4 regions of the Guyparkeria halophila genome follow, and region 2 is predicted to be linked to each of the others. Evidence: predicted binding sites of a transcription regulator. Region 2 holds the regulator's gene; each other region holds the start of a gene.
What was found. Region 2 encodes sigma-54, which starts transcription at its own class of promoters, with help from an activator protein. Its sites were predicted from a motif close to TGGCANGNTNCNTGCTT; they were not measured.
Positions count from the first base shown of each region.

Region 1: a site for sigma-54 is predicted at 1,591-1,607, ahead of SR882_RS00810 (TorF family putative porin). Genes of this name have one in related genera too.
Region 3: a site for sigma-54 is predicted at 3,035-3,051, ahead of SR882_RS05085 (CmpA/NrtA family ABC transporter substrate-binding protein). Genes of this name have one in related genera too.
Region 4: a site for sigma-54 is predicted at 1,399-1,415, ahead of glnA (glutamate--ammonia ligase). Genes of this name have one in related genera too.

Region 1 covers NZ_CP140153.1:172,447-177,590, reverse strand. Annotated here, with positions in the region: partial or broken gene SR882_RS00820 (YifB family Mg chelatase-like AAA ATPase) at 1-907, opposite strand, end outside; gene ubiK (ubiquinone biosynthesis accessory factor UbiK) at 1,075-1,356, opposite strand; gene SR882_RS00810 (TorF family putative porin) at 1,650-2,381, shown strand; gene SR882_RS00805 (P-II family nitrogen regulator) at 2,446-2,784, shown strand; gene SR882_RS00800 (ammonium transporter) at 2,800-4,044, shown strand; gene SR882_RS00795 (YigZ family protein) at 4,152-4,769, opposite strand; gene SR882_RS00790 (DJ-1 family glyoxalase III) at 4,843-5,144, opposite strand, start outside.
Region 2 covers NZ_CP140153.1:1,605,828-1,610,971, reverse strand. Annotated here, with positions in the region: gene rapZ (RNase adapter RapZ) at 1-62, opposite strand, end outside; gene SR882_RS07320 (HPr(Ser) kinase/phosphatase) at 59-1,024, opposite strand; gene SR882_RS07315 (PTS sugar transporter subunit IIA) at 1,099-1,581, opposite strand; gene hpf (ribosome hibernation-promoting factor, HPF/YfiA family) at 1,761-2,054, opposite strand; gene SR882_RS07305 (RNA polymerase factor sigma-54) at 2,076-3,551, opposite strand; gene lptB (LPS export ABC transporter ATP-binding protein) at 3,776-4,552, opposite strand; gene lptA (lipopolysaccharide transport periplasmic protein LptA) at 4,560-5,126, opposite strand.
Region 3 covers NZ_CP140153.1:1,101,186-1,106,329, reverse strand. Annotated here, with positions in the region: gene SR882_RS05105 (phospholipase D family protein) at 1-253, shown strand, start outside; partial or broken gene SR882_RS05100 (allophanate hydrolase-related protein) at 541-882, shown strand; gene SR882_RS05095 (ANTAR domain-containing response regulator) at 1,119-1,694, shown strand; gene SR882_RS05090 (CmpA/NrtA family ABC transporter substrate-binding protein) at 1,705-2,919, shown strand; gene SR882_RS05085 (CmpA/NrtA family ABC transporter substrate-binding protein) at 3,187-4,587, shown strand; gene SR882_RS05080 (ABC transporter permease) at 4,623-5,144, shown strand, end outside.
Region 4 covers NZ_CP140153.1:321,577-326,720, forward strand. Annotated here, with positions in the region: gene glnA (glutamate--ammonia ligase) at 1-1,276, opposite strand, end outside; gene SR882_RS01490 (hypothetical protein) at 1,635-1,958, opposite strand; gene SR882_RS01495 (SDR family oxidoreductase) at 2,325-3,023, opposite strand; gene SR882_RS01500 (hypothetical protein) at 3,061-3,834, opposite strand; gene SR882_RS01505 (metal ABC transporter permease) at 3,896-4,669, opposite strand; gene SR882_RS01510 (ATP-binding cassette domain-containing protein) at 4,671-5,144, opposite strand, start outside.

The sequences.
Region 1 (5,144 bases), 1.0 Mb from region 2:
AGGTGCCGTGGTGGGCGAGCGAGATCTCGCCCGGCGCCGGGTGCGAACCGCCACCGATCAGCGCGACGGCCGACGCGGAATGGTGCGGGGCGCGAAACGGACGTTGTCCGAAAAGCGCCGGGTCGAAGCCGCCGGGCGTCACGGTGGAGACCTCGGCGGCGGCCAGGGCCTCTTCCTCGGTCATCGGCGGCAGGATGCCGGCGAGCCGTTGGGCGAGCATACTCTTGCCGGCACCCGGTGGACCGATCAGCAACAGGTTGTGGCCGCCCGCGGCGGCGATGGCGAGTGCGCGCTTGGCGCGCGGCTGGCCGCGCACATCGGCCAGATCGCCATTGATGGCCGGATCGACCGGTGGAGGTGGGCGGTGTTCCAGGCGCACAGGGTCGGCCTCGCCGGCCAGGTAGGCCACAAGATCGCGCAGGTGATGCAGTCCTCGCCCGGTAACCCCCGGGATCAGTTCCGCCTCCGCCTGGCCGTCGGCCGGCAGGAGCAACTCCCGTCCGGCATCCCGTGCCGCCCGTGCCGCCGACAGGTTGCCGCGCACCGAGCGCAGACTGCCATCCAGGGAGAGCTCGCCCAGGCATTCGATCTGCGCCAATCGTTCGCGGGCGGGTGCCGGCAGCTGGCCGGTGGCGGCGAGGATGGCGAGGGCGATGGCGAGATCGAAGCGCGCGCTTTCCTTGGGCAGGTCCGCCGGGGCGAGATTGACGGTCAACCGACGCGGCGGGAACTCGAAGCCCGAGGAGAGGATCGCCGCGCGCACCCGGTCCCGGGATTCGCGCACCGCGGTCTCCGGCAGCCCGACCAGGGTGAACGCCGGCAGCCCCGGGGCGACATGGGCCTCGACGGTGACCGCGGGGGCGTGAATGCCGAGCAGGGCTCGGCTGTGGATCTTGGCGATGGGCATGTCCGTATGCCTCGTGTCGTGGATAGGTCGGCCGGCGGGCCGCCTTGCAAAATACCGGTGCCGGCGAAGGGGATTGTCGATCCCAGGCCGTTGGTGGCCGGGCATCCATGCCCCCACCAACGGCCTGTTGAACGAGTCGGCGAGCAAATCGGCTCGCCGGTCAGGATTCAGCTGGCCATGTCGCCTTCTTCATTGTCCGACGGGCCGCCGTGGTGTTTTTCCAACTCGGCGACGCGCTGCTCCAGTGCCTCGAGCTTGGCGCGGGTGCGGGCGAGCACCTGGGTCTGGACGTCGAATTCCTCGCGTGTCACCAGGTCCATGCGCGAAAACCCGTTGCTGACGGCCTGGCGCACGGCTTTTTCGAACTCCTGCTTGCCCTCGCGCAGGCTCTCGGGCATCGACTGCTCGATGCGCTGAGAGATCTCTTCGATCGTGTGGGTGATGGACATCTCGGTACCTCGGTGTGGTTCGTCGTCGACGGCATCCCGATTGTTGGGGATACCCCTGACAGATGCAAGATGCGGCGCGCGCCAGTGTGGCCCGATGCCAGGCATGACCGACGCACCACAATGTGGCAGAGGCAAAAAACGGCATCCCCAATTTGGGGAGACCGTCGGGTGCGTTGTCCGGGCGTTCGAGCAAGGGCGTTGCCTAACTGCATGTAAATAAACAAAAAACAGACTTGGCACGGGCGGTGCAATGTCCCGGGTGAACCCGAACGTTCACCTGATGGAGCACAGACATGAAAAAGACCCTTATCGCAACCAGCCTTTCCACCGCCATGGCCTCCGCCCTCAGCCTGTCGGCCCTCACCCTGCCTTCCGTGGCCGCGGCCGAGGTGTCCGCCAATGCCGGCGTGGTTTCCAACTACTTCTTCCGTGGTGTCACCCAGACCGACGACGGTGCGGCCGTTCAAGGCGGTCTCGATTATGGGCACGAGTCCGGTTTTTACGCCGGTACCTGGGCGTCTACCGTCGACTTCGGTGACGGCACCAGCTACGAGCTCGACCTCTACGCCGGCTACGGTGGCAGCATCGGCGATCTCGGTTACGACGTCGGCTATATCTACTACGCCTACCCGGACGGCGATGATCTTGACTTCGGCGAGATCTACGGCTCCCTGACCTACAGCTACTTCACCGCGGGCATGGCCTACACGGTCAATTCCCAGGCGACGGGCGAGAGCGTCTTCGACACGGGTGACATGTACTACTACGCCGGTGTCGACGTGCCGTTCGGCGAGTCCGGCTACAGCGGTAGCCTCTACTACGGTTACTACAGCTTCGATGCCGATAGCTCGACCTACGATGTGGACTACGGTCACTGGAGTGCGGGCCTCTCCAAGGATGCCGGGGAATTCGGTTCCTTTGGCCTGAACTTCGAACTCGCTGACATCGACGAGGGCAATCCGGTCTTCGGCGACGACAATTCCGACGACCTGAAGCTCTGGATCAGCTGGTCGAAGTCGTTCTGATCGCCCCCGACCCAAACGGACTCATGGGTCGGCCTGAGGCCGGCCCGCTTCCGAGGAGAGAGACATGAAACTGATTACGGCAATCATCAAGCCCTTCAAGCTTGACGACGTTCGCGAGGCACTCGGCGGCGTCGGCGTGAAAGGGATCACCATGACCGAGGTCAAGGGCTTCGGTCGCCAGAAAGGCCACACCGAGCTCTACCGGGGCGCGGAGTACGTGGTCGACTTCCTGCCCAAGGTAAAGCTGGAGATGGTCGTTGACGACGGCCTGGCCGACCAGGTGATCGAGGTGATCACCAATGCGGCAAGTACCGGCAAGATCGGCGACGGCAAGATCTTCGTCTCGCCGATCGAGGAAGCCATTCGCATCCGCACCGGCGAGACCGGCGCGGACGCCCTTTAAGCGGAGGATTTCACCGTGGAAACTCAAGTCATCGAACTGGGCTATGCCCTCGATACGTTCTACTTCCTGATCGCCGGTGCCTTCGTCATGTGGATGGCGGCAGGCTTCACCATGCTCGAGGCCGGGTTGGTGCGCTCCAAGAGCACCGTCGAGATCCTGACAAAGAACATCGCGCTGTTCTCGATCGCCTGCATCATGTACATGGCCGTTGGCTACAACATCATGTACAGCGACGGCGTCTCCAGCATCATCCCGGGCCTGTCGTTCTTCCTGGGCGCAGACAACACGGCAGCCGAAGTCGCGGCGAGTGGTGGTGACATCTACTACTCCAACATGGCCGACTTCTTCTTCCAGGTCGTGTTCGTGGCCACTGCCATGTCGATCGTCTCCGGCGTGGTCGCCGAACGGATGAAGCTGTGGTCGTTCCTCGCCTTCACCGTGGTCCTCACCGGCCTGATCTACCCGATCCAGGGCTACTGGAGCTGGGGTGGCGGCATCCTGAGCGATCTGGGCTACTCCGACTACGCCGGTTCGGGCATCGTCCACTTCGCCGGTGCGGTCGCCGCATTGGCTGGTGTCCTGCTGCTCGGCCCGCGTAAGGGCAAGTTCGGTCCGAACGGCCAGGTCAATGCCCTGCCGGGTGCCAACCTGCCGCTGGCGACACTGGGTACGTTCATCCTGTGGTTGGGCTGGTTCGGCTTCAACGGCGGCTCGGAACTCAAGGTCTCCGATGTCGACTCGGCCAACGCCGTCGCCCAGGTGTTCACCAATACCAACCTGGCGGCTGCCGGTGGCGTGGTCGCGGCGATGATCGTCTCCAAGCTCACCTTCGGCAAGGTCGACCTGACCATGGTGCTCAACGGCGCACTGGCTGGCCTGGTCGCCATCACCGCGGATCCGTCCTCCCCGTCGGCTCTCCTGGCGGTCATCATCGGCGCCATCGGTGGCGTGATCGTGGTGTTCTCGATCCTCGGTTTCGAGAAGATCAAGATCGACGACCCGGTCGGTGCCCTGTCGGTACACGGCGTGGCCGGTATCTGGGGCGTGCTGGCGGTACTGCTGTCCAACGACAGCGCGACCCTCGGCGGTCAGCTGGCCGGTCTGGCCCTGATCGGTGGCTTCGTCTTCGTCGCCAGCCTGATCATCTGGCTGATCCTCAAGGCCGTGATGGGCCTGCGCATCAGCGAGGAGGACGAGCAGGAAGGCGTCGACTCGGTCGAGTGCGGTATGGAGGCCTACCCCGAGTTCACCAACAAGTAAAGACACATCATCGAGTTGGCGACACAGGGACGTGTCAGGAAAAAGGCGAGGCCCGGGCAACTGCCCGGGCCTTTTTTGCGTTCATTGACTCCTGTGGCGGGTGGCGCTCAGTCGTCGTCCGTTGCCCCGAGCCGTTCGATGCCCTGGGCACCGAGAAAGGCCTCGAAGGCCTCGACCTGTTCCAGCGGCACGTTCAGCTGCGCGGTGACCCGGGGGCCGTAGTCGATCGATTGCAGTTGCGCCCCGTGCTGGTCCGACCAGTGGCGCAACGGTTGCTCGTCGGCAAAGTCGAACGCCAGGGTAAAGGCCCGCTGCGGGCGATGTTCGTCCAGGGGAAGGTCGGCCAGCACCTGCTGGGTCGACCCGGCATAGGCGCGCACCAGGCCGCCGGCCCCCAGTTTGACCCCGCCGAAGTAGCGCGTCACCACCACGATCACGTCACCGATGCCCTTGTGCTGGATGACGTTGAGAATCGGCTTGCCGGCGGTGCCGCTCGGTTCGCCGTCATCGCTCATTGCCGCGCTGGCCGACGTGTCGGGGTTGCCGATCAAGTAGGCCCAGCAATGGTGGCGGGCGTCCGGGTAGTCGGCCTTCACCGCCTCGACGAAGGCCAGGGCCGCCTGGCGGTCCGCGACCAGCCCGGCGCGGGCGATGAAACGGCTTTTCTTGATCTCCAGCTCGCGCTCGATCGTCGCGGCCGGGGTGACGTAGCCCGTTTGGCTCATGGCGTGACAACGGAAAACGCCTGCCGCAGGGGCAGGCGTGGGACATGATGGGGGTGATTGTCGAGCAGGCGATTCAACGGGCGAGCTTGGATTCCACCGCGTCGCGGGTTTCGCGCCCGGCCAGTTGCTCGACCAGCGCCAGGGCAAAGTCCATCGCCACGCCCGGACCGCGACCGGTGACCAGGTTGCCGTCGACGACCACGGCCTCGTCGGCCACCTCGACGCCCTGCGAGTCGGTCGCATCGAGCGCGCCGGGGAAGTGCGTGACGCGACGTCCCTTGAGGAGACCGGCGGCCGCGAGCACCTTGGGTGCGGCACAGACGGCACCGATCCAGCGGCCCGCGACCGACTGATCCTGCAGGCGGGCGATGACCC
Region 2 (5,144 bases):
ACGGACTTGCCGGAGCCGGATTGCCCCGTGACGAGTATCAAGCGCGGTAACGGTCTGGTCATGACCAGGGCTCCGGGCTTTCGTCGGGTCGTGGGGGCATCTCGCCGTCGGCGAACAGCCGCGTGATTTGCGGGCTGGCCGGCTGGCCGCCCCGCTGACGTTCCAGATTGCGTTGGCGGACGATGGTTTCCAACAGGACCGCCAGGTTGCGCCCCGGTGCCACCGGCAGGCGCCAGACGGGGATCGTCTGCCCGGCGACCCGCTCGTTGCCGCGGTCGCCGAACAGCCGTTCCTCGGCGCCGATCGTCCGGCCGGCATCGGAGGAATAGAGGTCGACGATCAGACGAAGATATTTGCGGGTCTTGAGGGCGTTGCTGCCAAAGAGTTCCCGGATGTCGACGATACCGATGCCTCGGACTTCGAGCAGGCCGAACAGGCGATCGGGACACGAGCCGGTGACCTCTTCACCGTGTGCGGTAAAGCACGGCGCGTCGTCGGCGATCAGGCGATGCCCGCGGCTGAGGAGTTCGAGTGCCACCTCGCTCTTGCCAATGCCCGCCGAGCCGCGGATCAGCACCCCGAGCCCGCTGACTTCCATGAACACGCCATGGCGCCAGTCCTCGTTGGTGTTGCCACACAGCCGCCGCAGCCGACGAGCGATAGTCTCGTCATCCTCACTGCTGCTCAGGATATGGATATCGGCCGACGCGCTTGGGGCCGTGGCGTGCCGATCAAGCCAGTCGGCGAGCACGTCGGCGTGTGCCCGACTGAGAATGATCACCCGCGGTGAAGCGATCGTCGCGACGGGGCCATTGGCCCGCTGCAGGCACTCTTCACCGCATTGCAGGTAGTGGCGCAGCGCCGGGGAGATCAGCGCGACGCGGGTGGGTATCCAGGGGTTCGCCGGGCCGACCAGGCGCTGGTCGTCGCCAACGGGCGTGTCCCAGCTGTCGGGAAGCGCCTGCTGCCAGTCGCCGTCGCCGGCATTGGAGGGAAGGTGTTGGTAGGTGAAGCTCGGGATCATGGCCTGCCCGTTTGCCGATCAAGGCTCGATGGTCGGGCGAAAGCCCGGTTTAGGGAAGGTCTGCACGACCTTCCCTAGCCGGCAGTCGCCTCCGCGCTGTCCTTGAGCCACTCTACCATCAGCGCCTGGACGCGCTCGGCGCTCTGGGCCCCCATGATCGTGTCCCGCTCGTCGGGATCATTGAGGTGGCGAGCCAGTCGGCCGAGGATTTCCAGGTGTTGCTCCGGGCAGTCCTCGGGGATGACCAAGCCGATCACCAGCGTGACCGGGGCGCCGTCGGGGGCGCCGAAGTCGACGCCTTCGCGCAGCCGTATCAGCGCGCCTCGCGGGGTGAGGATGTCGTCGACTCGGCCGTGAGGCACGGCAATGCCATGCCCGATGGCCGTGCAGCCCAGCCGTTCACGGGCAACCAGGGCCTCGAAGATGCGGGTGGCCTGCTGGCCGCCCAGTTCGTCGTCGGCCAGCAGGCCGGAGAGTACCTCCAGGACACGCTTGCGGCTCTGGTACAGCTCGTCGATCCGGATGTGATGGATCGGAAACAGCTCGGCAGTATTCATTAAGCACCCTGTCGGTCGACTGGCCGCGAGGATCACTCACGGGTCGGGGCGGGAATGGTTGAATCGGCGCGCATCATAGCGTGTTGCGCCGGCTGTGCAACACCGATTCCGACATGGTGACGGGAGCAATTCGTGCGCTTCTCTCGTCATCCGCCGGCGATCACGCCGGCGGGGGCGGCTCAGCGGTGGCTGGTCAGCTTTTCCTTGTGCTTGACGATCTGCCGGTCGAGCTTGTTGATCATGGCATCGATGGAGGCGTACATATCGTCGGTGACCGCCTCGGCGTGCATGTCCTGACCGCTGACGTGCAGGTTGGCCTCGGCCTTCTGCGCTTCCTTGCGCTCCACGGTCAGAATGACGTGGATATCCACCAGTTTGTCGAAGTGACGCTCAAGACGAGTGAACTTCTCGTGGACGTGGGCCTTGAGGGCCTCGGTAACGTCGACGTGATGACCGGTGATGTCTATCTGCATGTGCCGCTCCTTATAAGTGCGTTATATCAGTCGCTTGCGGTCGGTTGATGAGGCGATCCCCATCGCCTCGCGGTATTTGGCGATCGTCCGTCGCGCGACGTCGATCCCCTCGTCTCCAAGCATGGTCGCAATCTTGGCGTCGCTCAAGGGCTTCTTGGGATTTTCTTCTTCGACCAGCTTCTTGATGCGTGCCCGGATGGCCGTGGCGGAGCATTCGCCGCCGTCGCTGGTGCCGACGTGGCTGGAGAAGAAATACTTGAACTCGAACACGCCCCGGGGGGTGAGCATGTACTTGTTGGTGGTCACCCGGCTGACCGTGGACTCGTGCAGCTCGAGTGTCTCGGCGATCTCGCGCAGGACCAGGGGTTTCATGGCGATCTCGCCCTGTTCGAAGAACTCGATCTGCCGACGCACGATCTCGCGGGCCACGTTCAGCAGCGATTCGTTGCGGCTCCTGAGGCTCTTGATGAACCAGCGCGCCTCCTGCAGGTGGTTGCGGATGTAGGTGGCATCCTTGCCCCGGCTGGAGCGGTCGATCAGTCCGGCGTAGGTCTGGTTTACTCGCAGTCGGGGCGCGATTTCCGGGTTGAGGTCGACATGCCAGCCATCCTCGCGATGGGTCACGACCACGTCCGGCTTGATGTAGTCGGCTGCCGTGTCGCCGATGGCCAGCCCCGGGCGGGGATCGAGCATCTGGATCAGTCTCAGCGCCGCCTCGAGGCGTTCGCGGCTGATGCCCAGGCCCTTGGTGACCTGCGGCAGTTCACGTCGTGCGATTGCCTCGAGCCAGTCGCCCTCCAGCACGGCGCGGGCATCGGCGGCGGCCGGGTCGTCGCCGTGGCGCTGGTCGATCTGGATGACCAGGCACTCGGCCAGCGAGCGGGCACCGACGCCTACCGGGTCGAGACGCTGGATGTAGTGAAGCGTGGCCTCGACTTCCTCGACATCGATGCCCGGCAGTTCCTTATCGAGCAGGGCGACGAGCTCCTCGAGTGATTCCTCGAGATAGCCGGACGGTTCGATCGATTCGATCAGTGCCGTGGCGATGCGGCGATCAGTCTCCGACAGCGTGGCCAGATGGATCTGGCTCAGGAGGTGATCGCGCAGATTGTCCTCCCCGGTCGACTGGGTCGCGAAGGGGTCGTAGTCATCGCCGGGCGTGTTGGCACTCAGGGAGGTGCTGCCGTCTGACTCGTAGTAGTCCTCCCAGGATGAGTCCACGACCAGGTCGTCGTCCGCCGACTTGTCCTTGCGGTCCTCGAGCAGTTCCTCGCCCGCCTGCGCGCCAGGGTCCTGCTCCTCGGCGGTGTCCGGCTCGGCGGTGTCTTCTTCCGGGTGCTCCTCCTCGGCGACCTCGAGCAGCGGGTTGCTGTCGAGTGCCTGCTGGATCTCGAGGCTCAGTTCCAGGGTGGAGAGCTGCAGCAACCGAATCGACTGCTGCAGCTGCGGCGTCATCGCCAGCGACTGGCCCAGGCGAAGCTCGAGTCCTGCCTTCATGCCGGCCATGTCGGGCCTCCCGCGGTTGCAAAAACGCCGAGCTGGTGGCGAGCGAGGGGAATGGCTGCCATGGGGATTGCCGAGCCCGGCAACAGGCAATGAGAGGGGTGTGCGCACGCAATTTGCATAAGATCGAGTTTAGCCGATCGGAGGCGCACTGTGCCAGCGATTTCGCCCGGAGTGCCGCCCACGAAATCGCTTCGTCCCGGTTCGTCTCGGGGTGATTACAGGGTGAAATCGTGGCCGAGGTAGACGTCGCGCACCGATTGGTTCGCCAGCAATTGCTCGGCCGTGCCGTGCGCCAGGATCGTGCCGTCGGAGACGATGTAGGCCCGTTTGCACACGCCGAGGGTTTCGCGCACGTTGTGGTCGGTGATCAGGACACCGATCCCGCGATCCCGCAGGTGCTCGATGATGCGCTGGATATCGATCACCGAGATGGGGTCGATGCCGGCGAACGGTTCGTCGAGCAGCATGGCGCGGGGGTTGGCGGCGAGCGCCCGGGCGATCTCCACGCGACGACGCTCGCCCCCGGACAGGGATTGGCCCTTGGAGTCGGCGATGTGCGTGATGTGGAGTTCTTCGAGCAGCTCGTCGAGCGCGCGTCGGCGGGTGGCGCGGTCGAGATCGCGGCGCAGCTCGAGAATGGCGAGGATGTTCTCGCGCACGGTCAGCTTGCGAAATACCGAGGGTTCCTGCGGCAGGTAACCCAGCCCGAGGTGGGCGCGCCGGTCGATCGGCGTGTGCGTGATGTCGCGGCCATCGAGATGGACCGCGCCCTGATCGACGCCGACCAGGCCGACGATCATGTAGAAGCTGGTCGTCTTGCCGGCCCCGTTGGGACCGAGCAGGCCCACGATCTCGCCTGCCTCGACGCTCAACGACACATCGCGCACCACCGGGCGAGCGCCGTAACTCTTCGACAGGCTGTGGACCTCGAGCAGGGCCGGAGCCCGCTTTGGGGTAGCCTCAGGGCGCGAGTGGGCGGTCGCCTCGGTCATGGTTGCCTCAGTCCCCACTGTTGGCGTCTTTCGTGTTGCGCGGCTGCAGGGTCATCTCGACACGGGCGTTGCCGCCTTCCTCGCCGGCTTCGACCACCTCGGTGCCGAGATCGTAGGTGATGCGATCGGAGCGAATCTCGTCACCCGTGCGCTTGAGCCACGCCTCGCCGGTCAGAACGACCGAGCCCTCGGCGGTGCGGTAGTCGGCCTCGCGTGCTTCGCCCTCGACCCAGTTGCCTTCGTCATCGCGTTCGCGGAAGGTGGCGGGGCGGCCCTCGAGCACGGCCCGAATCAGCTCGCCATCTTCTAGATAGAGCGTCGCGCGATTGCCGGTGGCATGCAGACTGCCCTGGTCGATTACCACGTCACCGGTGTAGACGCTGGTGCCTTCCTGGTACTTGGTCACCTTCTTGTCCGCCTGCACCTTGACCGGCTGCGCCCGGTCGGCCTGGGCGGCGAGGACGGGCTGGGCGCCGAGGCCGATCATCAGTGACAGGCCCAGTATCGTGAGCGGGGTCGCGAGTCGGGGGGCGTGGGGGCGGCTTGCGCGGATGAAACGCGTCGGAATATGCATGGTGTGGTCTTCCTGCCT
Region 3 (5,144 bases), 500 kb from region 2:
CCGTTCGGTACTACTCAATACCGAACTCGGGTTCGTCATCGACAGTCCGGACCTGGCCCGGGCGATCAGCCATACCTTCGAGATGCACGTACCTACGAGTGCCTACCGGCTAAAACTGGAGCATGGCGAGATTCGCTGGCTGGAACAGACCGACGACGGCGTCACCACCCACCCCAACGAACCGGGCGCCGGTCCGCTCAAGCGCGCGGTGACGTGGTTCTTCTCGCTGATGCCGATCGAGTGGATGCTGTAACAGTCCGTCGGGGGTCGCCCGACATAGGCTCATTCCCACCCTGGCGCGCCGCTATCTGAGAACCGGCGTAGCCACGCCGGCCAACTCGATCGGCGCTAGCCGGCCGACATCGCCATGACTCGTTGTCCCGGTCCACGGACCATAACGGCGAACGAACAAAACGGTCCGGTTTCCGCTCGCCGGTGTCGATCGACTCGACGCCAACAACCGCTCCTTCGCCGTGGCGGGTGAACCAGCCGATCTAACCCGGGGCCGACGCCACACGGGCCTGTGATACCGGCCTCGACACGCAAAGGCAGCTGACCGAGCGTCGCGCCCGGCTGGCCGAAACCACCCACACCGCTCCCGAGTACCGCTTCTACGCCCTGGCGGGTGGCCCGCCCGAACGCCCCGGGCTGGTGCGCGTCACCGATGGCGGCAAGGCCATCGACGTGGAGGTCTGGAACGTGCCCGCAAGCCTGTTCGGTTCGTTCGTCGCCGGTATTCCCACCCCGCTCGGCATCGGCAAGCTCACGCTCGCCGACGGCCGCGAGGTGCCGGGCTTCATCGCCGAGCCGATTGCCCCCGAGGGCGCGACCGAGATCATCGAACTGGGCGCCTGGCGCCGCTATATCGCGTCGCGCCGCTAGACAGCACGCTGGTTGCACCGCGCCGGTGCGCCGGCTCGGCAGACTGCACCGGCAGGCTGCTGCCCATCAATGCACCGGCGGCGGGCAAGCGCGCCACCGCGTCGCCCCGTCGGCTGGCATGGGAGTTGCTCAAAGGGCGGCAAGCGCCGTCGCCGCGCGATGCCACACCGGCATGCCGTGACGCGGCGACATCATCCCGAGGAACGACAACAAATGCCCACCGAGCCATGCGCGTGATGCTCATCGATCAGGATCGCGGTCGCGCCGCGATCGTCGAACAGTCCCTGCAGGATGCCGGGCACGAGGTGGTGGCCCGACTGGCCAGCGTCGAGCGGCTTGTGCAGGAGGTCGAGGTCCACCAGCCGGACGTGGTGATCATCGACATCGAATCACCCGACCGCGACGCGTTGGAAAACATGTCCGTGGTCTCGCGCGACAACCCCCGCCCCATCGTCCTGTTCTCCGAAGAGGACAGCGAGGAGAGCATTGCCCGGGCGATCAAGGCCGGGGTAAGCGCCTACGTCTCCGACGGCATGCGCGCCGAACGGGTCCGACCGATCGTCGATGTCGCCGTCGCCCGATTCCGCGAATTTCAGGCCCTGCGTAACGAGCTCGACGAGACCCGCACCCAGCTCGAGGACCGCAAGCTGATCGAGAAGGCCAAGGGCCTTTTGATGAAGCATCGCGACTTCGACGAAACCCAGGCCTACCACGCCATGCGCAAGATGGCGATGGACCGCAATCAGCGACTGGTCGAGACGGCGCGCAACGTGATCGCGGTATTCGATCTCGTCGGCGACGACGGCATCTGAGAGGCACGGCATGCACCCGACCCACAAGACGACCTACCAGCCCGAGAAGCCCCGCCTGGCGCTCGGCTTCATCCCCCTGACCGACTGTGCCCCGCTGATCGTTGCCCGCGAGCAGGGCCTGTTCCAGAAGTGGGGGATCAACGTGGAGCTTAAGCGCGAGGTGTCCTGGGCCAACATCCGCGACCGGGTGATCATCGGCGAGCTCGACGGCGCGCAGATGCTCGCCCCCATGCCGCTGGCCTGCACGGCCGGACTGGGCTCGGTGACCAAGGCGATGCTGGCCCCGTTCGTCCTCAACCTCAACGGCAACGCCATCACCCTGTCGGCCAGCCTGCATCGCGAGCTGCTGGAACAGGCAGGCGACAGTGATCCCGAGGCCCTGGGCCGCGCGCTCAAGCAGCTGGTGAGCCGCGAACGGGCTGAAGGACTGGCCAAACGCACCTTCGCCACGGTGTTCCCCTATTCCATGCACACGCTGCAGCTGCGGCTGTGGCTCAAGCATCACGGTATCGAGCCCGATCGCGACGTGCGCATCGTGGTGATCCCGCCACCGCAGATGGTCGCCAACCTCGACCAGGGCCATGTCGACGGCTTCTGTGTCGGCGAACCGTGGAACACCCTTGCCGTCCAGCAGGGGGCGGGACACATCGCGATCACCGGCTACGAGATCTGGAACAACAGCCCCGAGAAGGTCCTCGGCGTGACCCGTGCCTGGGCCGAGGCCCACCCGCAGACGCTCAAGGCGTTGATGGCCGCCCTCTACGAGGCCTGTGCCTGGCTGGACGAGCCGGCGAACCGGCTCGATGCGGCCCGGATGATCGCCGAGGCACACGTGATCGACGCCCCCGAGGACGCCATCACCCCGTCGCTCGCCGGGCAACTGCGTATGGGCCGGGACGAGCCGATCGTCGAACTGCCCGATTTCAACGTCTTCCATCGCTACGCGGCCAACTACCCCTGGTGGTCGCAGGCAATGTGGATGCTCGAGCAACTGCGCCTGGACGGCGATCTCGCCGGTGAGCAGAGCCCGGACACCGCCCGGCTGGCCGCCGAGGTGTTCGACGACCGCCCCTACCGCGAGCTGATGCAGGAACTGGGTGAGCCCCTGCCCGCCGAACGCAGCAAGCGCGAGGGCGACCACCCGGCCAACTGGCAGGACGACAGCGGACAGACCCTGGGCGCGGACCGCTTTCTCGACGGACGAACCTTCGATCCGTCCGGCTGACAGCGGTGCTCACTGCACCACGATGGCGAGCGACATGACGCCTCATGGGGCAACAAGCGACCACCCCGCCGAGGAAGAAATACGCAACCCTTTGTTTTACTGTCATTAAAAAGTCTGGCACAGCCCATGCATTGAATGGGGCACGCTCCGCCAACGGCGGTGAGAGCAACCAATCAGATCGAGCAACGGCGCTCACGCATCCGGGTAACACCCCCGGTACGTGAGCGCTTTTTTTATGCCCAACGGATCGCCCACAGGAGAGATCTAATGACCACGACCCATCCGTCACGACGCCACTTTCTCAAGCGCACCGCGATGAGCCTGGCCGCCGCGGCCTTTGCCGGCAGCGCCCTGACCGCCCTGCCGGCACAGGCCGAGGTCGGCTATCCGGAAAAGGAGGCCCTGACCTTCGGTTTCATCAAGCTGACCGACATGGCGCCGCTCGCCATCGCCTACGAGAAGGGCTTCTTCGAGGACGAGGGCCTGTACGTGACGCTCGAGGCCCAGGCCAACTGGAAGGTACTGCTCGACGGCGTGATCACCGGCCAGCTCGACGGCGCACACATGCTGGCAGGCCAGCCGTTGGCAGCCACCATCGGCTACGGCACCGAGGCCGAAATCATCACGCCGTTCTCCATGGACCTCAACGGCAACGGCATCACGCTCGCCAACGACGTCTGGGAGGAAATGCTCCCCAACCTGCCCAAACGTGACGACGGCAAGCCGGCCCATCCGATCAAGGCCGACTACCTCAAGCCCGTGGTCGACGAGCGCAATGCCGCCGGCGACCCCTTCAAGATGGGCATGGTCTTTCCCGTCTCGACCCACAACTACGAGCTGCGCTACTGGCTGGCCGCCGGCGGCATTCATCCGGGCTACTACGACCCGAGCAACGGCGACACCTCCGGGCTCATCGATGCCGATGCGCAGCTTTCGGTCACCCCGCCCCCGCAGATGCCGGCGACCCTGGAGGCCGGCACCATCAGCGGCTACTGCGTCGGCGAGCCCTGGAACCAGCAGGCCGTGTTCAAGGACATCGGCGTGCCGGTGATCACCGACTACGAGATCTGGAAGAACAACCCCGAGAAGGTCTTCGGCATCACCCGCGAGTTCGCCGAGAAGTACCCCAACACCACCGTCCATCTGGTCAAGGCCCTGATCCGTGCAGCCAAGTGGCTGGACGAGGACAACAACGCCAACCGGCCCGAGGCGGTGGAGATCCTGTCACGGCCGAACTACGTCGGTGCCGACGAGGAAGTGATCGCCAACTCCATGACCGGCACCTTCGAATACGAAAAGGGTGACGAGCGCCCGGTGCCGGACTTCAACGTCTTCTTCCGCTACAACGCGACCTACCCGTACTACTCGGATGCCATCTGGTACCTGACCCAGATGCGCCGCTGGGGGCAGATTGCCGAGCACAAGTCCGACGACTGGTACATGCAGACCGCCAAGCAGGTCTACCGCCCGGACCTCTACGCCCTGGCCGCAAAGGAGCTGATCGCCGAAGGAAAGATGAGCGCCGGCGACTTCCCGGACTTCGACAGCGAGACCGGCTACAAGCCGCCGCAGGGCGAGTTCATCGACGGCGTCACCTACGACGGCCGCAAGCCCAACGAGTACCTCCAGCAATTCCCCATCGGTCTCAAGGGCAAGGACCAGGTCTGACCGACCTGGCCTGGCCCACCACCCGGAGTTGAACCATGAACACGAACCTGTCACTCAAGACACCACGGGCCATCGCCCCGTTCGTGAAGCTGGCCCGGGGCGAAAGCCCCCGGGCGCAGCTCGACGTCCTGTTCCGCACCGTCGGCCTGCCGATCATCGGCCTGCTGGTCTTCCTGATGCTCTGGTCGGGCGTTGCCGCCAAGATCGACACCTCGCTGGGCCAGTTCCCAGGCCCGGCCCAGGTCTGGCATCAGACCGAAGCGCTCTACGTGGAGCACGTGGCCGAACGTGACAAGGCCACCGCCTTCTACGAGCGCCAGGAAGAGCGCATCGCCGAACGGCTGGCCAACGACCCGGATTACGAGCCGCGCATCCACGACTACCCCGGCAAGCCGACCTTCTTCGATCAGATCGTCACCAGCCTGATCACCGTGCTCTCGGGCTTCGTGATCGCCTCGATCCTCGCCATCCCGCTGGGCATCGTCATCGGCCTGAGCAGCAACCTGTACGCGGCGTTCAACCCGCTGGTACAGATCTTCAAGCCGGTCTCTCCGCTG
Region 4 (5,144 bases), 1.2 Mb from region 2:
CACGGGTCAGGAACTCGCGGTCCTCGTCGAGTGCCTTGAGCGCCTCGTCCAGGGAGAAGGCCACCTCGGGGATGTTCTTCTCTTCTTCCGGCGGCAGGTCGTAGAGGTTCTTGCTTGCCGCTTCACCCGGGTGGATCTTGTTCTGGATGCCGTCGATGCCGGCCATCAGCATCGCCGCGAACGCGAGGTACGGGTTGGCGGTGGAATCCGGGAAGCGCAGCTCGACGCGACGCGCCTTCGGGTTGGAGACGAACGGGATCCGGATGGACGCCGAGCGGTTGCGGCTGGAGTAGGCCAGCTTGACCGGTGCCTCGAAGCCCGGGACCAGGCGCTTGTAGCTGTTGGTCGACGGGTTGCAGAAGGCGTTCAGGGCGCGGGCGTGCTTGATGATGCCGCCGATGTAGTAGAGCGCCATCTCGGAGAGGCCCGCGTAGCCGTCACCGGAGAACAGGTTCTTGCCGTCCCGGGTCATCGACTGGTGGACGTGCATGCCGGAACCGTTGTCACCGACGATCGGCTTGGGCATGAAGGTGGCGGTCTTGCCGTAGGCGTGCGCGACGTTGTGGATCACGTACTTGAGGTCCTGGACCTCATCGGCCTTCTTCACCAGCGTGTTGAACGCGACACCGATCTCGCACTGGCCGGCGGTGGCGACTTCGTGGTGATGGACTTCGACGTTCTGGCCCATTTCCTCGAGCACCAGGCACATCGCCTGACGGATGTCGTGCAGGGAGTCGACCGGCGGGACCGGGAAGTAGCCGCCCTTGACGCCCGGACGGTGACCCATGTTGCCGTCCTCGTAGACGCGCTCGGCGTTCCAGGCGGCTTCCTTAGAGTCGATCTTGACGAACGAGCCGGACATGTCCGAGCCCCAGCGCACGTCGTCGAGGATGAAGAATTCGTTTTCCGGGCCGAACAGCGCGGCGTCGGCCAGGCCGGAGGACTGGATGTAGGCCTCGGCGCGACGAGCGACCGAACGCGGGTCACGGTTGTAGCCCTGCATGGTGTCCGGCTCGATGATGTCGCAAACGACGATCAGGGTCGGTTCTTCGGAGAACGGATCGATGTTGGCGGATTCCGGGTCCGGCATCAGGATCATGTCCGAGGCGTTGATGCCCTTCCAGCCGGCGATCGACGAGCCGTCGAACATCACGCCGTCCTCGAAGGTTTCCTCGTCGATGTGGCCGGCCGGGTAGGTGACGTGCTGCTGCTTGCCCAGCGTGTCGGTGAAGCGGAAGTCGACGAACTTGACGCCGTTTTCTTCCATCATGGTCATGACTTTATTGGTCGCGTTGGACATGTAATCCTCCGGTGAACGATGTATCTCGAATGCGGCGGGCGTGAGATCGCGCGGCATGCTGCCGACATGATCCGCTGATGCCCGACTTGGTGCAAGAAAAGCAGAAACCGTGCCTGTTTGTTGCTAACCAGTTGCTGCTTGGGCGGGCGGCCAAGATGGGCGATTGTCGGATGACCCGAGTGTGCCTAAGTGACTGTAATCACGCGGGGCATGTCGGAGCCGGCGGGTAAGGTGGCCGCCTTCATATCGGGGATCGTCACGGCTGCCGCGCTGGCTGCGCGACTCCATACGCACCAAAATGATGCGCATGGCTTCCCTTTAGCACCATATTGGGTCAACAGCGCGGCGATTGGGCGGCCGGCAGGCTGTCGAGCACCGGGATGGGGTGATGCGCTGCCAACGGGTAGTAGGGGCAATCCACCGCCAGACAGGCCATGCCGTGCCGGCATTCCTGGGCACAGGCGAGCAGCGCCAGTTGTCGGCACAGTGCGGCCTGGCCCGCCGGCCGGCGGTCGAACAGATCGGCGATCGACAGCTTGCCTTCGGCGATGAAGCGGTCGAGATCGGCGTAGCGAAATCGGGCGATCTCCCGGTCCCCTTCGGGCGAGGTGACCACGATCTGGTCGACCTCTTCCCCACAGTGGTGCAACAGCTGCATGGCGACCTCCCGGCTGGCTTGCGTGGACCGGGCGCGCTCCGTTAACGGCGGGCGCCCGCAATGGCTACGGAATGATAACGATTCCGGTTTGCGACAACAAGCGCGAGGCGGGTGATTGCGTCAGTACATGCCCCGAGGAAACCCCGTACGAATGCCCCGCGCCGCCGATGGGCGCCTGGTAACCCGTTCCGGGGCGCGAAATGCGATCGCGGGTTTGCCCGCAGGCTGCAAAATCGCCCCTCGGCGGGCCCGAGTGACACAGATGGGCCCGACCTGAGGCGCGGCGCCTCGATCGCGAACAGACGCCCGGGCCAGAGGCGCTATCGAATCGCACAGACGTTGCTTGCGACGTTGGCCGAGATGCCGTTACCAGGGAATGGTCGTGCCATCGATGTCGATGAACCGCCCGCGGTCGGCCTCGGTCAGGTCGGCCATGTTGCGACGCAGTCCCTCGGCACTCTGGGCGGTGGTGATTTCGGCGTTGGGGCCGCCCATGTCGGTCAGCACCCAGCCCGGGTGCAGGGCCACCACGTTGATGCCGCGGGCCTCGAGGTCGATCGAGGCGCTCTTGATCACCGCGTTGACCGCCGCCTTGCTCGAGCGGTAGATGTAGCCGCCGCCCGAGCCGTTGTCGCCCATCGAGCCGACCTTGCTCGAGAGGATGCCGATCTTCTTTTCTTCGCTGCGGGCTATCTGCTCGGCGAAGGCCTGCATGATCAGCATCGGCGCGATGCTGTTGATGCGGAAGACCTCCAGCCACGCCTCGACGTCGTGGACGTTGCCGAAGGCCACGCCGCGCGGGCCGTAGACGCCGGCGTTGTTGATCAGCCAGTCGATCGACTCCTCGGCGAGTTGGTCGGACAGCGCCCGGATGGCCTCGGCATCGGCCACGTCCAGGGCATGCAACTGCAGGGTGTCCGGGTGGGCGAAGGTCAGCGCCTTGAGTTCGGCCGATTCCTCCGGGTCACGCGCCGTGGCATGCACCCGCCAGCCGTCCTCGAGCAGCTGGCGGGTCAGTTCCAGGCCGATGCCTCGATTGGTGCCGGTGATCAGGGCGGTCTTCATCGGGAAATCTCCTCTCGGTTGTCGGGGTCTGCGATGTTCATTCGGCCAGCCGGAACACCAGCTGGCCCTCCTCGACCTGGACGGTCTCCACCCCCTCGGCCAGCGCCTGCCAGAAGCCCGGCTCGCCGCCGAATTCCGCGACCAGGTCGACGCCCTTGAGCCCGCCGATCCAGCTGTTCGGCAGCGGCACGCCCCACAGGCTCACGCCCGTGACGATGACGGCCAGCCTCGAGCCGTCCAGTGTTGGGACCTGTAGTACCTCGGCGCCCGCATACAGGCGCAGCGTCTGCCCGCCCATGAACGGGAAGTCCGGCGGCAGCGGCACCAGCAGCTTGACGCTGACCAGGTCCTCGGACAGGTCGATCGCCAGGCGGCGGGCCATCTCCGGGTCGCGGGCGATGATGGCGTTGAGCTCGCGTTCGTCGAACTGCACCTCGCGCGGGGCGTCCTTCTCGCGGTAGGCCTCGGGTTTCAGCCGACCTTGGTCATCGAACTCTTCCGGGCTGGCGGCAAAACGGTCATTACCGTACGGCGGCGCCGGACGGTCGGTTTGAACGCCGATGGCGGTGAGCTTGGCGTCGAGCGCTTGTTGCTCGTCGGCGCTGAGTTCCACCGGCTCGAACTGGTCCGGGAAGAGGAAATAGCGGACGGCCAGTGCCCCGAGCGCCAGGGTGACGACCATCGTGACGATGATGATCAGGCTCACGCCCAGGCAACCGATGCCGCGGCGGGGCGTCTCGGCGCGCGGGGTGGTTTCGTCGGTTGACGAAGGGGGGGTGGAGGGATTCTGGTTCTGGTTTTCGTCTGTCACCGGCGGCGTTCCTCCTGGGTTGCCGCTCGGGAACCCGCCCCGGCGGCCAAGCCTTAGGAGGTTAGCACGCGCGGCGGGCGAGCAGCCGGGTCGCGGTGGTCAGCACCAGCAGGATGGCGACCAGCATTGGTGCGAACGGTTGGTCGAGCGCCAGCGCGGCCGTGAAGGCAATCAGGTAGCCGAGCACACCCAGCCCGATGGTCCAGGCGACGGCCCGCCGCCAGTGGCCCGCGACGTGGAACCCCGCCCAGGCGGGCAGGAAGACCAGGGCGAAGGTGGCCATCAGGCCAATCGAGAGGGTGCCGGCCGCCAGTGCCGCGGCAATCACCGTGTCGATCAGCAGGCCGGCGCGTCGCCGCTGGGTGCGCTCGGCCCCCGAGGTGGGTGGCAACAGGCGCAGCGCCAGTTCATGGCGCTCGATCCGGCCGCGCAGCCCTAGCACGATGGCGGTCAGCACCAACGCGGCGACGAGTTCGACCACCCCGGTGAAGTAGAGCTGCCCTTCGACCAGCTGGCGGGCCAGGGTCTCGCCCATGGGGGAATTGGCCGCTACCAGCAGCACGAGGGCCCAGCCGGCGAGAATCAACCAGGCGTAGGCCGAATGACCCGAGGCAGGCAAGTGGCGACCGAGCATCCCCGCGATGGCCAGCCCCACGGCCCCGGCCAGCGCCGGCAGGGCCAGTGCCAGGGCGAGGACCGCCCCGGCCCCGGCTAGGTGGGCAACGGCAAGCGCGGCGAGCCATTCGTCGCGCAGCCGCAGCCAGAGCCCGGTCAGGGGCAACAGCACGGCGAGCGCCAGGCCGGTCAGGAAGGGCAGGGTGAACAGTTCGGTCATCTCAGGCGGGCCTCATCTCGACCTGACGGGGCACGCGGGAGACCAGGTCCGCGTCATGGCTGACGATCAGCAGGCAGCGATCGGGAGGGCGGTGGTCGAGGAGTTCGAACAGCGTCCGACGGCCGCGGCGGTCGAGGTTGTTGCTGGGCTCGTCGAGCAGGACGAGGTCTGCCGGGGCGGTCAGTCCGGCCCAGACACGCAGTAACTGGCGTTGGCCGCCCGAAAGCTGGTCGAGGCGCCGTGGCAGCCAGCCTGACAGTGGTGCCGGCGGTCGCGGGTCGGCCTCGGCCAGGGCCAGAAAGTCGTGGCCGTTGACGGGCAGGTCCCGGTCGGGGCGGGCGATCTGCTCGACCAGCCGAATGCGGCTCCCGGCCGGGAGGCGGCATTCGCCCGACAGAAGCGGCGCGCGGCCGGTGATCGCCGCGAGCAGGGTGGACTTGCCCACGCCGTTGGGCCCGGTCAGTGCCAGGGCTTC